Regions from separate parts of the Shewanella sp. FJAT-52076 genome, predicted to be linked through region 2. Evidence: predicted binding sites of a transcription regulator. Region 2 holds the regulator's gene; each other region holds the start of a gene.
What was found. Region 2 encodes sigma-54, which starts transcription at its own class of promoters, with help from an activator protein. Its sites were predicted from a motif close to GTTGGCACGNNNNTNGNNT; they were not measured.
Positions count from the first base shown of each region.

Region 1 (3,087 bases), 1.3 Mb from region 2:
TATGCTGAGGACAAAGCAGGCCCCTCCCAGGGTTGACTTTCCTTCATAACGCACGCTGCCTTTCAGCAGGGTGGCTGCGTTGAATGCCGCCGATAATCCCAGCCCAGTGCCGCCCCGGGCGCGGGTGGTGGTATAAAAGGGCTCAAACATATGCTCGGCGACATCGGCTGAAATCCCGGGCCCATTATCCTCAAGGCGTATAATAAGGCGCCGGTTTTCCAGATACGCCTCTACCCGGAACAGATTTTCCCGTCCCTGTGCAAAGGCATGGGCATAGATGTTGGACATCAGATTACTCAGGATCTGGTTGAGCAGGCTGTAGTTTGTTTCCACTTGCAATTCATCGGCAATATCCAGTTCCATATTGGCCACTGTTGGCGCATAGATAAGTTGCGTAGAGTCGTGAATGTCACGGCACAGCTGGGCAACGGGGATTTGCTCGTGGGCCTCATGGCTGTTTTCTGCCGCAATGGTTTTGAACTTCTGGATGAGGTTGCTTGCGCGGGTGATGTTGCTGACGATGAGTTCACAGCTTTGCTGATACTCTTCGAGGATGGCGTTGATTTCCTCCAGGGTGGCCTCTTCACTGTGAATGAGGCTGATTAGCTCATCGATGTGAGCCAACTGGGTGCTGGCGGCGGTCAGACAAATCCCAATTGGGGTGTTGATTTCGTGGGCCACACCGGACACCAAACCACCGAGGGCGGCCATTTTTTCCTGTTCAACCAGCGCTTCCTGCGCCCGTTTCAGAATCACCAGCGACTGTTCCAGCTCCATGGTGCGCTCTTTTACCTGCTTGGCGAGTTCTTCCTTATATGAACGCTCCAGTTCCAGCAGCCGTTCCCGGTCTTCCAGCGCGTGTTGCAAGTCGGACTTGGACTTTTTCAAGGCACCGAATGAGCGATGCAGCTGCTCCTGCATTTCGTTTATTGCCAGGGCGACCTGATCGAATTCGTTTTGGGCACCGCGCTTTTGAAACGTCAGCGGCTGATACTCATATTCGACGCTGATGTCCTGGCAATAGGCTGCCAGGGTATTGAGGTGGCGGGTAATGTTGAGCCACACCAGGATAAGGATCATACCGGCCACCAAAAAGGTTTTGATGGCGTTGGAGAGCAATATGATTATGGCCTTGTCATAAATACGTTCGTACACGGCATTCAAGTCGGCCTGGATGGTGAGTTTACCCACAGAGATGCTTTCACTGCCGGAGCTGTAGTTCAGAGAAAACACCTTCTCGATAAAGTTCTTGTCGATGGGCGCACCACGGCTCCAATGCTGACCGCTGTCGTCATCGATGGAGATATAGGTAATATCGGGCAGCTGGATAAGGCCTTCAAGTTGAGTATTGATAAGACGCTCATCAATCACCCAGATACTGGCCGCCAGTACGTCGAGATTCACTTTCTCGATGTTTGAGAAGGCACGATCGATACGGTTAAGATCGCCGTTATAGTCATTAAACAGCTGATAGCCGGTGGTGATGAGGGTGATAAGCGAGCTGAACAGCACGATCGAAATCATCAGCCTGCGACCGATTTTGCTGCTCACCGCCTGACGAGAAAAACCCAGCATGCTTTCTAATTAGTCCTAACCTGCATTTGAATATGTATAAGCATAGTTTGGCTAATAAAAAAACGCTGAAATTCTGCAACCTGAGTACAAATTGACATATCTGTTAAGGCTGGCATCCAACTTGCTTTGAGTGAGCAGAAGTTCAATTTTTTGACGGAAGAGGTGTGTGATGAAGGTGCCTGAATTGAATGTCCCGGGGGTAGCGTCACTGAAAGCCTGGGGATTTAGAAGCATGCTTTGGCTGCTGATAGCGACCCTGACATTGAAATTTGCGCCGCAATCCTGGCTGGCGACTTTGCATCTTGACCAGTGGGTAATTCAGGAGTCGGCCTTGATAGGCCTTGGGTTGATTGTTGCCTGCGCTTTTTTTGCATCGCTTTTGGCCAATTTCTTATTGGACGAGGCTATCAGTTATCTGGGGACCAAACGGAAAAAAGAAGTCATTGAGCACAAGGTGAAATTGCTCGATCCGGCTGAACGTGCGCTGCTCAGAGAGTTCTTTTTACAGGGAAAAACCATTCTGACCCTGCCGACGGAAGAGTTGGCAGTTCGCAGCCTGGTGGATACCAATATTCTTGAGTGCCTCGGCAATGTGAAGCACTATGCCATCCAGGGTTCAACGGCAGATTACAAGATAAGCATGCTGGCGAGAGAGCATCTGAACCGAAATGTGCTCAGATTGCCCAATGGGGAGTTGAGTCAGGAAGATATGCAAAACCTGATAAAGGCGCGTCCTGGCTTTGTGGGTAACGTGGTATCACACCGCAAGCCACCCCAGCGCGCTGCCTGAGCCGCGCCGAACAAAAACACAGACATAAAAAGGGGGGCCATTCGGCCCCCTAATTCACTCTTGAAACATGCACAGTTAAGAACATTGAAAGCAAAAACTAAGGCTTCGCAGACTTCACAAACAGCATCCACATGATGTAGGAAATTATCCCTAAAGTGGTGAAGATCACTATCATTGACATTAACCCTATCGGGTTACCAAACATCAAATCCAGCCAAAACGCCATGATTGAAATCCTCTTTTCCGTGAAGTCGGATTTAAGGTAACTCTCAGTTCAGTTGGCTTTCCTGATCTTGATCAATAAAGCTCCCTATTGATTAGCACTATGAAAAACAAGTGTTAATAATTTGATGTGAATCAACTTTTGCTCAATTTTGAGAGCCTGAACCATAATTGATTTTGGGATGAACAGAGAAACTACCTGGCTCCCTCTCTTTTGGGGTAGCCGCGTAGTGAGCTTGAGGGATGCCAATGCTTTTTGAAAACAAGATGTTCCAACGACTGGGCTGGCTGCTGCTGTTAGTTGTATTGGTGCTGTTGTTGGCCAAATCCCTGTGGCTTGAAGCCATGGCGCTGCTGCTCGCGGCAGTTATCATTGGTGTTGGCCTTATGGGGCAGGCCAAAACCCTGGCGAGTTTGGAGACCGGGGTAGCTAATCTTGCCGACGGTGATTTGACACAGAGGTTTGATGGTTACGCTGGTGATAACTATGCGCAGGTCGC
Region 1 covers NZ_CP080415.1:646,913-649,999, forward strand. The annotation lists gene K0H79_RS02825 (ATP-binding protein) at 1-1,575, opposite strand, end outside; gene K0H79_RS02830 (superinfection exclusion B family protein) at 1,745-2,365, shown strand; gene K0H79_RS02835 (DUF3149 domain-containing protein) at 2,463-2,591, opposite strand; gene K0H79_RS02840 (bacteriohemerythrin) at 2,855-3,087, shown strand, end outside.
Region 1: a site for sigma-54 is predicted at 1,684-1,702, ahead of K0H79_RS02830 (superinfection exclusion B family protein). Genes of this name have one in related genera too.

Region 2 (3,087 bases):
TATGGCTTCTTCACACTTGATAAGCACAGCTAAAGGCTTATCGATAGTGCCAAGGCGGCCATGGGGAATGGCAATACCATTGCCAATACCGGTGCTGCCCATTTTTTCACGGGCCAGCAGGCTTTCGAATATCTCTTGAGACGAGAGGGAGGGATTCTGGGCAGCAGCGAGATCGCTAATCAGCTCCAGCACCTTTTTCTTGCTGCCCGGAGTGGCACAGCTAGTGCACTCCGGCGCCAGGATGGTACTTAGTTCCATCGTTAATGTTTGGTCAGTTTCTCTTTGTGTTTAATAACCTGACGGTCCAATTTATCAATTAGGGCGTCAATGGCGGCGTACATGTCTTCATGTTCTGAAGTGGCGAATACCTCGCCACCGTTGAGGTGAAGCTTGGCTTCTGCGATTTGCTGCAATTTCTGAACATTGAGAACAACGTGGACATTATTGATCTGTTCGAAATGGCGTTCAAGCTTGGAGAACTTGCTCTCTACGTAGTTACGCAGTGAATCAGTGATTTCGATATGATGCCCAGTCAGATTGATTTGCATAGACACTTTCCTCCAAAGACCTTGGGTGGGTTATAAACTCTTACGTTGGTTCGACGGTGGGATCAGCATCGCTTCTCGGTATTTGGCGATGGTGCGTCTAGCAACGTTGATTCCTTGTTCTGCCAGAAGTTCCGCCATTTTGCTGTCGCTCAATGGTTTCTTCTGATTTTCTGCCGCCACCAGTTTCTTGATAAAGGCGCGGATGGCAGTAGATGAGCATTCTCCGCCATCTTCGGTCCCGACGTGGCTGGAGAAAAAATATTTGAGTTCAAAGATACCCCTTGGGGTATGCATGAACTTTTGGGTGGTGACCCGTGAGATGGTGGATTCGTGCATCTCTACCGCTTCGGCGATATCGTTGAGCACCATGGGTTTCATGGCCTCTTCACCATACTCAAAAAAGCCCTGCTGGAACTGCACTATGCAATTGGCGACTTTCAGCAAGGTGTCGTTGCGGCTCTCCAGGCTCTTGATAAACCACTTGGCCTCCTGCAAATGCCCGCGGATAAACTGGCTGTCAGCTTGGTTGCGACTGGTGCGTGCCATGGCGGCATATTGCTGGTTCACACTCAGTTTAGGCATACAATCGGGATTAAGCTCTACAACCCAGCGGCCATTTTTTTTACTGACCGAGACATCTGGAATGACATACTCATCCTTGGTGCTGGTCACAGACTCACCGGGACGGGGGTTCAGCCCCTGAATGAGGATGATTGCATCCCTGAGTTCTTCTTCCTTGAGGCGGGTTTTACGCATCAGGGTACGGAAGTCGCGGTTGGCAATCAGATCCAAATGGTCACGGATAAGCAGCTTGGCGTTGTCCAGATGGGGGGTATCCGCCGGGAACTGACCAAGTTGAATGAGCAGGCACTCTGCCAAATCACGGGCAGCTACCCCGATGGGGTCGAAGTGTTGAATGCGTTTGAGCACGGCCTCAACTTCGTCAAGCTCGACTTCTTCATCGCCCACGGCCTCGAGAATTTCTTCAAGGCTTTGGGTTAAGTAACCCTTTTCATCAATGGCATCTATGATGGCAGTGGCAATGGCCAGATCGGTATCGGAAAAAGGGGTGAGATTTTTTTGCCACTCGAGATGTTCGTACAGACCTTCACTGGTTTCGCCCTGAAACGGCATATCATCTTCGCCACGGATCCCAGGACCGGAAACGGGGGCAGCCGTAAAGACTTCATCCCAGGTGGTATCCATTGGGAGCTCGTCCGGCATGGACTGCTGACTGATAGCGTCTGAAGTTTCCAGCGAAGCACTGTCACTGGTGTCGTTTGAGACGGACTCCTGGCTGAACTGGTCGTCAAATTCTTTATCGCCGCCGTCGGCATCAAACTGATCGCTGCCCAGTTCGTCGTCCAGCTCCAACAGGGGGTTGGCGTCGAGGGCTTGCTGAATTTCCTGTTGCAGTTCAAGCGAAGAGAGTTGAAGCAGACGAATGGCCTGCTGCAACTGTGGCGTCATTGTGAGTTGTTGTCCCAGTTTTAGCTGGAGCGACGCTTTCATTGTACTGCGAATCCTTCACTAAATTATTCAGGTAGAAAGCTTTTCTATCAGGTTATCCGGTGATTTACCACCCTGATTATCCGGATATGAGAAGGGGGCTTTGTTAATTAACTATAGCCTGAATTGCTCACCCAAGTACACTGCACGCACCTGCTGATTGTCGAGGATTTCGGCAGGGGTGCCTTCGGCAATCAAATCGCCATGGCTGACGATATAGGCTTTTTCGCACACATCGAGGGTTTCCCTCACATTGTGGTCGGTGATAAGCACTCCGAGGCCACGATTCTTGAGTTGCTCGATAATCTTTTTGATATCGATAACGGAAATCGGGTCGACCCCGGCGAAGGGCTCATCCAGCAGGATAAATCTGGGGTTGGCGGCAAGTGCCCGGGCAATCTCGACCCGGCGACGTTCACCCCCTGACAGTGACATGCCAAGATTGTCACGGATGTGGGTGATGTGGAACTCTTCCAGCAGCTGCTCCAGCGACTCTTCACGCTCATCGGCGTTCAGCTCTTTGCGCATCTGCAGCACGGCCATGATGTTATCGCGCACCGACAGCTTGCGGAAGATGCTGGCTTCTTGTGGCAGGTAGCCAATGCCTTTGCGTGCCCGCAGGTGCATGGGATCCAGCGTCAAGTCATCATCGTTGATGTGTATGCTACCCTTGTCGCTCTGTACCAGGCCTACCACCATGTAAAAAGTGGTGGTTTTACCGGCCCCATTGGGGCCCAGTAAGCCGACCACCTGGCCGGTATTTACGGTGAGGCTGACGTTTTTGACAACCTGGCGGTTTTTGTAACTCTTGGCGAGATTACTGGCCTTCAGGGTCAGTTGGGTCATTGCTGCTTCTCTTGCTGAGGTTGCTCAGTAGTGCCCTTATCCTGCAGATCCTGCTGGTAATTTTCGGGCTTGATGATGGTGATAACCCTGTCGTCTTTTTTACCGCTGCTTTGGGAAGTGAGCTGCTGCTTTTCGATATCGTAAACGATGGAGTCGGCGCTGACCTGGCTGCCATCCTGCTCGA
Region 2 covers NZ_CP080415.1:3,627,999-3,631,085, reverse strand. The annotation lists gene ptsN (PTS IIA-like nitrogen regulatory protein PtsN) at 1-258, opposite strand, end outside; gene hpf (ribosome hibernation promoting factor) at 261-548, opposite strand; gene K0H79_RS16075 (RNA polymerase factor sigma-54) at 579-2,060, opposite strand; gene lptB (LPS export ABC transporter ATP-binding protein) at 2,172-2,903, opposite strand; gene lptA (lipopolysaccharide transport periplasmic protein LptA) at 2,900-3,087, opposite strand, start outside.

Region 3 (3,087 bases), 650 kb from region 2:
CCCCAGGTTATAAGAATCAATCTGATACCCAAACCTATGTGCCACGCCCAGACCATCGTCCTCTGACCAAGTTTGAGAACCGTGGTCAGCGCCTCGGTCACGGTGTGTGGGATCTGATGTTTGAGCGTGTTGAATAATTTTATCCATCCATGAAAGAGGAAATAACCATGGCCAAAAACCGTAGCCGTCGTCTTCGTAAAAAGCTGCGTGTGGACGAGTTTCAGGAACTGGGTTTCGATGTACGCTGGGTGTTTGATGACAGTGTTGCTGAGGCTGAAATTGATGCCCTGGTGGATAAGTTTATCGACGAAGTGATTGAGCCCCGTAAACTGGGCTTCCACGGCGGCGGTCATAAGGACTGGGAAGGTATCATTGCCACCCAGTCACTGGGCAAGTGCACCGATGAAGACCGCGCCGCTGTGAAGGCATTCCTTGAAGGCCAGAAAGTGGCCAAAGTGGAAGTATCCGACCTGTACGATCTGTGGTGGGATTAATCCATGCTTGAGCAGGCTCTGCTTGACGACCTGGTCGCCAAAGTTAGACCCTTGCTTGGACAGGGCAAGGTGGCGGATTACATTCCGGCCCTTGCCCGGGTCTCCCCCCATAAGTTGGGTATTGCGGTAACCACCATCGATGGTACCACCCTGGGGGCGGGCGACTGGCAAGAAGCCTTTTCCATTCAAAGTATTTCCAAAGTATTCAGCCTCACCGGCGCCATGATGCTCTATGAAGAGAGCGAGATCTGGTCCCGGGTTGGCAAAGAGCCGTCAGGCCACTCTTTTAACTCGCTGGTTCAGGTTGAGCTTGAGCGGGGCATTCCACGTAATCCCTTTATCAACGCCGGCGCGCTGGTGATAGCCGATTTGTTGCAAAGCCGCCTGGGTGCGCCCAAACAGCGGATGCTGGAAATAGTGCGTATGCTGAGCCAGAACCACAAGGTCTGTTACGACAAGGTGGTGGCAGACTCTGAATACCAGCACAGCGCCCGTAATGCGGCCATCGCCTTTTTGATGAAGTCCTTCGGCAATTTCCATAACGATGTGGACAAGGTGCTGCGAAGCTACTTCCATTACTGCTCGCTCTCCATGAGCTGTGCCGATCTTTCCCGTGCCATGGTGTATCTGGCCAATCAGGGAATAAGCCTGGATGGCACTGAGGTGGTATCGCCCACCCAAACCCGGCGTCTGAATGCGCTGCTGGCCACCTCAGGGCTCTATGATGGGGCAGGGGAGTTTGCCTACCGCGTGGGTATGCCGGGTAAAAGTGGTGTGGGTGGCGGCATTATTGCGGTGATCCCCGGCGATATGTCGGTATGTGTGTGGTCGCCAGCTCTCGATGCCAGTGGCAACAGCTTGGTGGGTACCCGTTTGCTTGAGTTGTTGGCGCAGGAACTTGGCCGTTCAATATTTTGATCTTGAAGCCTTTTTGATTTGCTCTATCCCCGTGGCCTTTCTGATATGAGGAAGGCCATTTCCTTATTTCGGCAACTTATCTCCCGCATTTCCAATCCTTCCCAACATCAATTGGTGAAAAGCTTCACTTTTTGGTGATATCTCACACTTTCAAGCCTGATGCTCTCCAGGTAAAACTACGTCTTTATCCGGTGATGGTATTTATTTTATTTTAAATTAATCACTTAGCAAAGTTGGCACATCCTTCGCAATATCAAGACATATAAATCAAGATGCAAGGATAGATGCGATGAAAACCAAAAACCTTATCACCGGTGTAGCCCTGGCCACTCTGATTGGCGTGACAGTAGCTGTTCCTGCAAAAGCGCAGGGGATCAGTACCGACAGCTGTGACGTTAACCTCAACTACGACATTGCTGTCGAGCCAAAAAAACTGGTGCTGAGCCAGAAAGGTGATGAGTTTTATCGCTTCGAGCCGGGCAAACTCTTTGTGGATGGCAAGGAAGTCAAGCTCAATGCCGAGCAGCGTGCCCTGGTAGACAGCTATGCCGACTCTCTGGCCAATCAGGTGCCCGAATTTGTTGCCCTGGTGACGGATGCCATCACCCTTGCCAGCACCGCGGTAAATACAGCTCTTACACCGCTGCTGGGCGATGAGACCAGCGCCCGTGTGGCAGAGCTGATGGACAATGTGAACGAGCGCCTCGGCGAAGTTATGCATAAGGATGGCGACAGCTATTACGTTGGCGTAACCGACGGCTCCATCGATGAGGTGTTCGACAAGGAATTCGAGCGTGAAATTGAAAATCTGGTGCAGGACTCCGTGGGCACTCTGATGATTAAACTCGGTACCGAAATCCTGTCGTCAGAAGGCGATAGCTTTGAAGCCAAAATGGAAGCCTTTGGCAAGAAAATGGAAGCCATGGGCGAACAGATTGAGCGCGAAATGGAAAGTCAGTCAAAGACCCTGGAAGCGCGCGCCACCAAAGTATGTGACCAGTTTGAAACCTTGCTGGCACTGGAGTCTGAACTTCGCACCAAGGTACCTGCGTTGTCAGAGCTTGAGATTTCTGACCGTAAAGAAGCTCAGCTTCGCGAGTAAGTTACACCCGGGCCTGCCTTTGACTCGCTCAAGGTAAATCAGGCCGCACCCATGCAACACCCAACCTACATCCCTTTGGTTCTTCCTTGAACGTTTGGCCCCATCCCCGGGGCCCTTTTTTTATTTGTAGTTTAATGAGCTGCCACATTAAGGCGAAACTGGAGACTCGGCGGCGATTTTTGTTATACTGCTAAAAAATAACAAAAAAACCAGACTCAAACTGGCTTCCTGACTCTACCCTAACGTGCTTTTTTGGTATATCTGATTGATTATCATTGGTTTGTCCCGTTTTCCTCCCTTGGCGAGGACAGGCTGAACATAGCTTAAGGCCACCTTCATGTTAGAACTGTTAGAACCCATTGCTATTTTTACCCATGTAGCCAGAGCCGGCAGCTTCAGCGCCGCGGCAAGAAAACTCGGGATTTCCAAATCCAAGGTGAGTACCCAGGTGGCCGATTTGGAACATAAACTGGGGGTTCAGCTTATTCAGCGTACTACCCGCAGTTTGAGCCTGACCGAGGCCGGACACCTGCTGTATGTACAGGGTGAAGAGTTGCTGCGCGATGCCGATCA
Region 3 covers NZ_CP080415.1:2,977,979-2,981,065, reverse strand. The annotation lists gene trmB (tRNA (guanosine(46)-N7)-methyltransferase TrmB) at 1-137, shown strand, start outside; gene K0H79_RS12995 (YggL family protein) at 168-494, shown strand; gene glsB (glutaminase B) at 498-1,412, shown strand; gene K0H79_RS12985 (YggN family protein) at 1,702-2,514, shown strand; gene K0H79_RS12980 (LysR family transcriptional regulator) at 2,852-3,087, shown strand, end outside.
Region 3: a site for sigma-54 is predicted at 1,645-1,663, ahead of K0H79_RS12985 (YggN family protein). Genes of this name have one in related genera too.

Region 4 (3,087 bases), 860 kb from region 2:
TATACCTATTTTGTCTTTGATTAAAAGTCTTGATATTTAACTGGTTAATTCTTGTTCTGCCCGTTTTTTATCGCAATATCGCTGACCTGAATATTATCCACGCTGCCCAGACCAGAGAGCTCGGCGCGGGCACTGTCTTCAGTTACCTGGGTTATGCTGATGTTTGTTTTGGTGTTGTTCCCGGTGGCGCGGGTGTCGTTCAGCCTGTCTGGAATGTGTTTTGCCAGCACCACGGCGAGTTCATCCCCTACCTTAATGCCATGGCGACGTCCCAGATTCAGGATCAAAGTTTGCCCCTGCCTGGCAACAATTTGCCCCAGTACAGGGCGGCAAAGCAGTGCCTTGTCGAGTTCCTTTACCGCCTGCACCAGCAGTTTATCTACCGCCATGCCGTAGGCTGAGCGCCAGAACCTGTCATGGGTTGGGGACACCTGCTCCGTGAGTTCGAACTCCCAGGGAGCAGAGGTTGTGAATTCGTCACGCCAGATAATTTCGCCGCTGATCCCCTGGAACAGGGTGAGGGTAAGAGCAAACTGGCGCTCGGGGGCGTCTGTGACCAGGCCGAAGTAGCTACTTTGCACGGGCTCGGTGGAGACATCGGTAATTTGGGGGACCAAAACGTATTGGCTATCGCTTGCCATGGCAAGGTACCCCGGCAAACGATAGCCGGGGGCGGCAAGTTGCCTTGCGTCCACATCAAGACGCGCGCCGGGCCGCAGGTTGGCAAAGGCCGCACCTGAGGTACTGTCCAGTCGTCGGGCGAGCTGCCGGGATACGGCTTCTCCAAGGTTATTTATCTGACCCTGCGCCAATTGGCTACGGTGACTCACGGCGGCTTCGGGCAATAGTATCGCTGCTTTCAGGTGGGTGCTCTGACATTGATTTTGAGGCGCTTCCATCAATTCGACGCGCAGTTGCACTCGTAAGCGGTTGTTTTCAATCTGCTCACTGATGAGTTGTACGGGCCCTGTCATCAGCTGTTGCATCAGACGGGTGCTGGTATCGGTAAGATGACCATCGACCATCTGCTGTGAGGATTCAATGCTGACACCGGCTTGCAGGCTGGCATAGCTGACGGCCTGCTCAATGGCTTCTGCGCGAGCTTTGGTGACGTTACCATTGACGATAACGGCCTCGCCCTGGGCGGTCACCCAGTCGGCTTGTGCCTGAATGCTCATAAGGAGCGCGCTGAAAACGAGGGCGGATTTTATCAATCCCATATGCCTGTCCTGCCACATCTCAAAGGGTTGAGGGTTCCATCCATTGGTGTCTTTGGCACAGGGCCTGCAAGCCATTTTAGTGCCGCCGCGGTGCATGCTGGATACCGGATGGTTCTGTCATGATACGGACTAAGCAAGTTACGTGCCGCCCCAGGCCTGGCATCCGCTGTGATTATGGTGTTTTAAAGTAAAGTAATTGCCACAGGTGCCGATAGTTGTGTAATGGAGTGGAAAGCCTGAAGATGGGTTTTCTTATTAATTTATATAAAATCATGGAGTTGTCTCTATGAAGGCGCGAATGGTCACTGCTCTGGCACTCGCTTTTGTATGGTTGCCTGCGATGGGGCAGCCCAAGGTTCCCCAGAGTGTATCCTATGGGGAAGACGGCTACCCACAACGGGAGCAAGTCAATGTTCTGGCACAGCAGATAGTCAATGAGCTGCTGCTGACCAACGACGTGCTTTCATCCACCGATCCCATCGTGGTGACAACCCCGGTAAACGTGGATGACATGACCCAAAGTGGCAGTTTTGCCCGCCAGTTGCAGCAGGGCATGATGGCCGCGCTGCATGCCCGGTACTTCAATGTGGTGGATACGGCTATCAGCCAAACCCTGAGAGTCACAGACAAAGGGGACTTGCTGCTGAGCCGTGACTGGCAAAAGCTGCGTGAAACTGCCCAGACCCAGCATGTGCTGGTGGCTACTTACAGCCTGGGGCGGGATGGGATGACAGTAAACAGCCGTCTGGTCGACATAGCCAATAACCGTGTGGTAGCGACATCTCAGTCGTTCAGTCGTCCGGGGGATCTCCGGGATTACCTGGGTTACTCCCAGCAAGTCGTTTCCAAAGACGGGCTGTTATATCGCCATGAAGCGCCGGGGCTGGACAGGGTCACTCTGCTTGGAGAAGACAAATGAAAAAGTGGATTAGCACCTGTTTGACCCTGGTGTTTTTAGCCGGGTGCGCCAGCAGTGATGACCGTTATGTGCAGTGGGAGACTGAGGCGCCAGCGAGTTTTCCCAAGCTGACCGCCATTGGCTATGCGCCTTTGGCAACCCAACCTGCGAAGACCCAGGCCGAAAAGGTGCTGATGGCCATGCAGGCCTCAAAGCTTGCGGCATACAGAGAGCTGGCAGAGCAGGTTTACGGTCAAAAAATCAGTGCCGGCGCCAGCGTGAACGACTGGGGCATGGGCAGTGACAGCATTAAAGCATCGGTATCTGGTGTCATCCGCGGCGCCAGAGTCGTTAAGGCCTATCCTGTTGGTGAGCATTATGTGACAGAGCTGGAACTGGATTTTGCGCGCGTGTGGGATATCTATCAGCAGCAGAATCGCCCCTCCAAGGTAAAGGAAGTGACTTACTTTTAAGGTTGGCACTCCCCTTAATCGCAGCCGCAGTAAAAAAGCCCCTGAGAATGGGGCTTTTTTATTGGGCGTTTTGTAGGCTATGTCGACATAGGCGCAGGTGGCAATAAAGCGCTTATACCCCGGGCGTGTCAGACTTCTATGCTGCTACCCAGAGTAGAGATGGTCGATGTTTTACCCTTATCCGTGTAGGTAAGGGAACTAGCGTTGCGACTTACCTGCAGCGCCTGTGCCAGCCGGTTAATGCTTGCCTGGCTGTGTTCAATAAGCTGCGCGTTGGCTTCGTTTTCCTGCTTACAGCGTGCAAGGGTGTGTTGAACCGATTCTACCTTGGCCGCCAGGGCGTTATCGTTTGTCAGCAGGCTGTGACCGGGATGAGCCGCCATGACATCATCATTTTGCTTCAGTCGTAACAGGGCAGAGGACTTGTGCTCTGCGATGGTCATCAGCTCAGATGCATTTTGGGCAATCAGGGCTGCACGTTCAGCTGCCATAGCAG
Region 4 covers NZ_CP080415.1:2,766,057-2,769,143, reverse strand. The annotation lists gene K0H79_RS12110 (flagellar assembly protein FlgT) at 45-1,220, opposite strand; gene K0H79_RS12105 (FlgO family outer membrane protein) at 1,507-2,139, shown strand; gene K0H79_RS12100 (LPP20 family lipoprotein) at 2,136-2,591, shown strand; gene K0H79_RS12095 (flagellar protein FlgN) at 2,720-3,087, opposite strand, start outside.
Region 4: a site for sigma-54 is predicted at 1,272-1,290, ahead of K0H79_RS12105 (FlgO family outer membrane protein). Genes of this name have one in related genera too.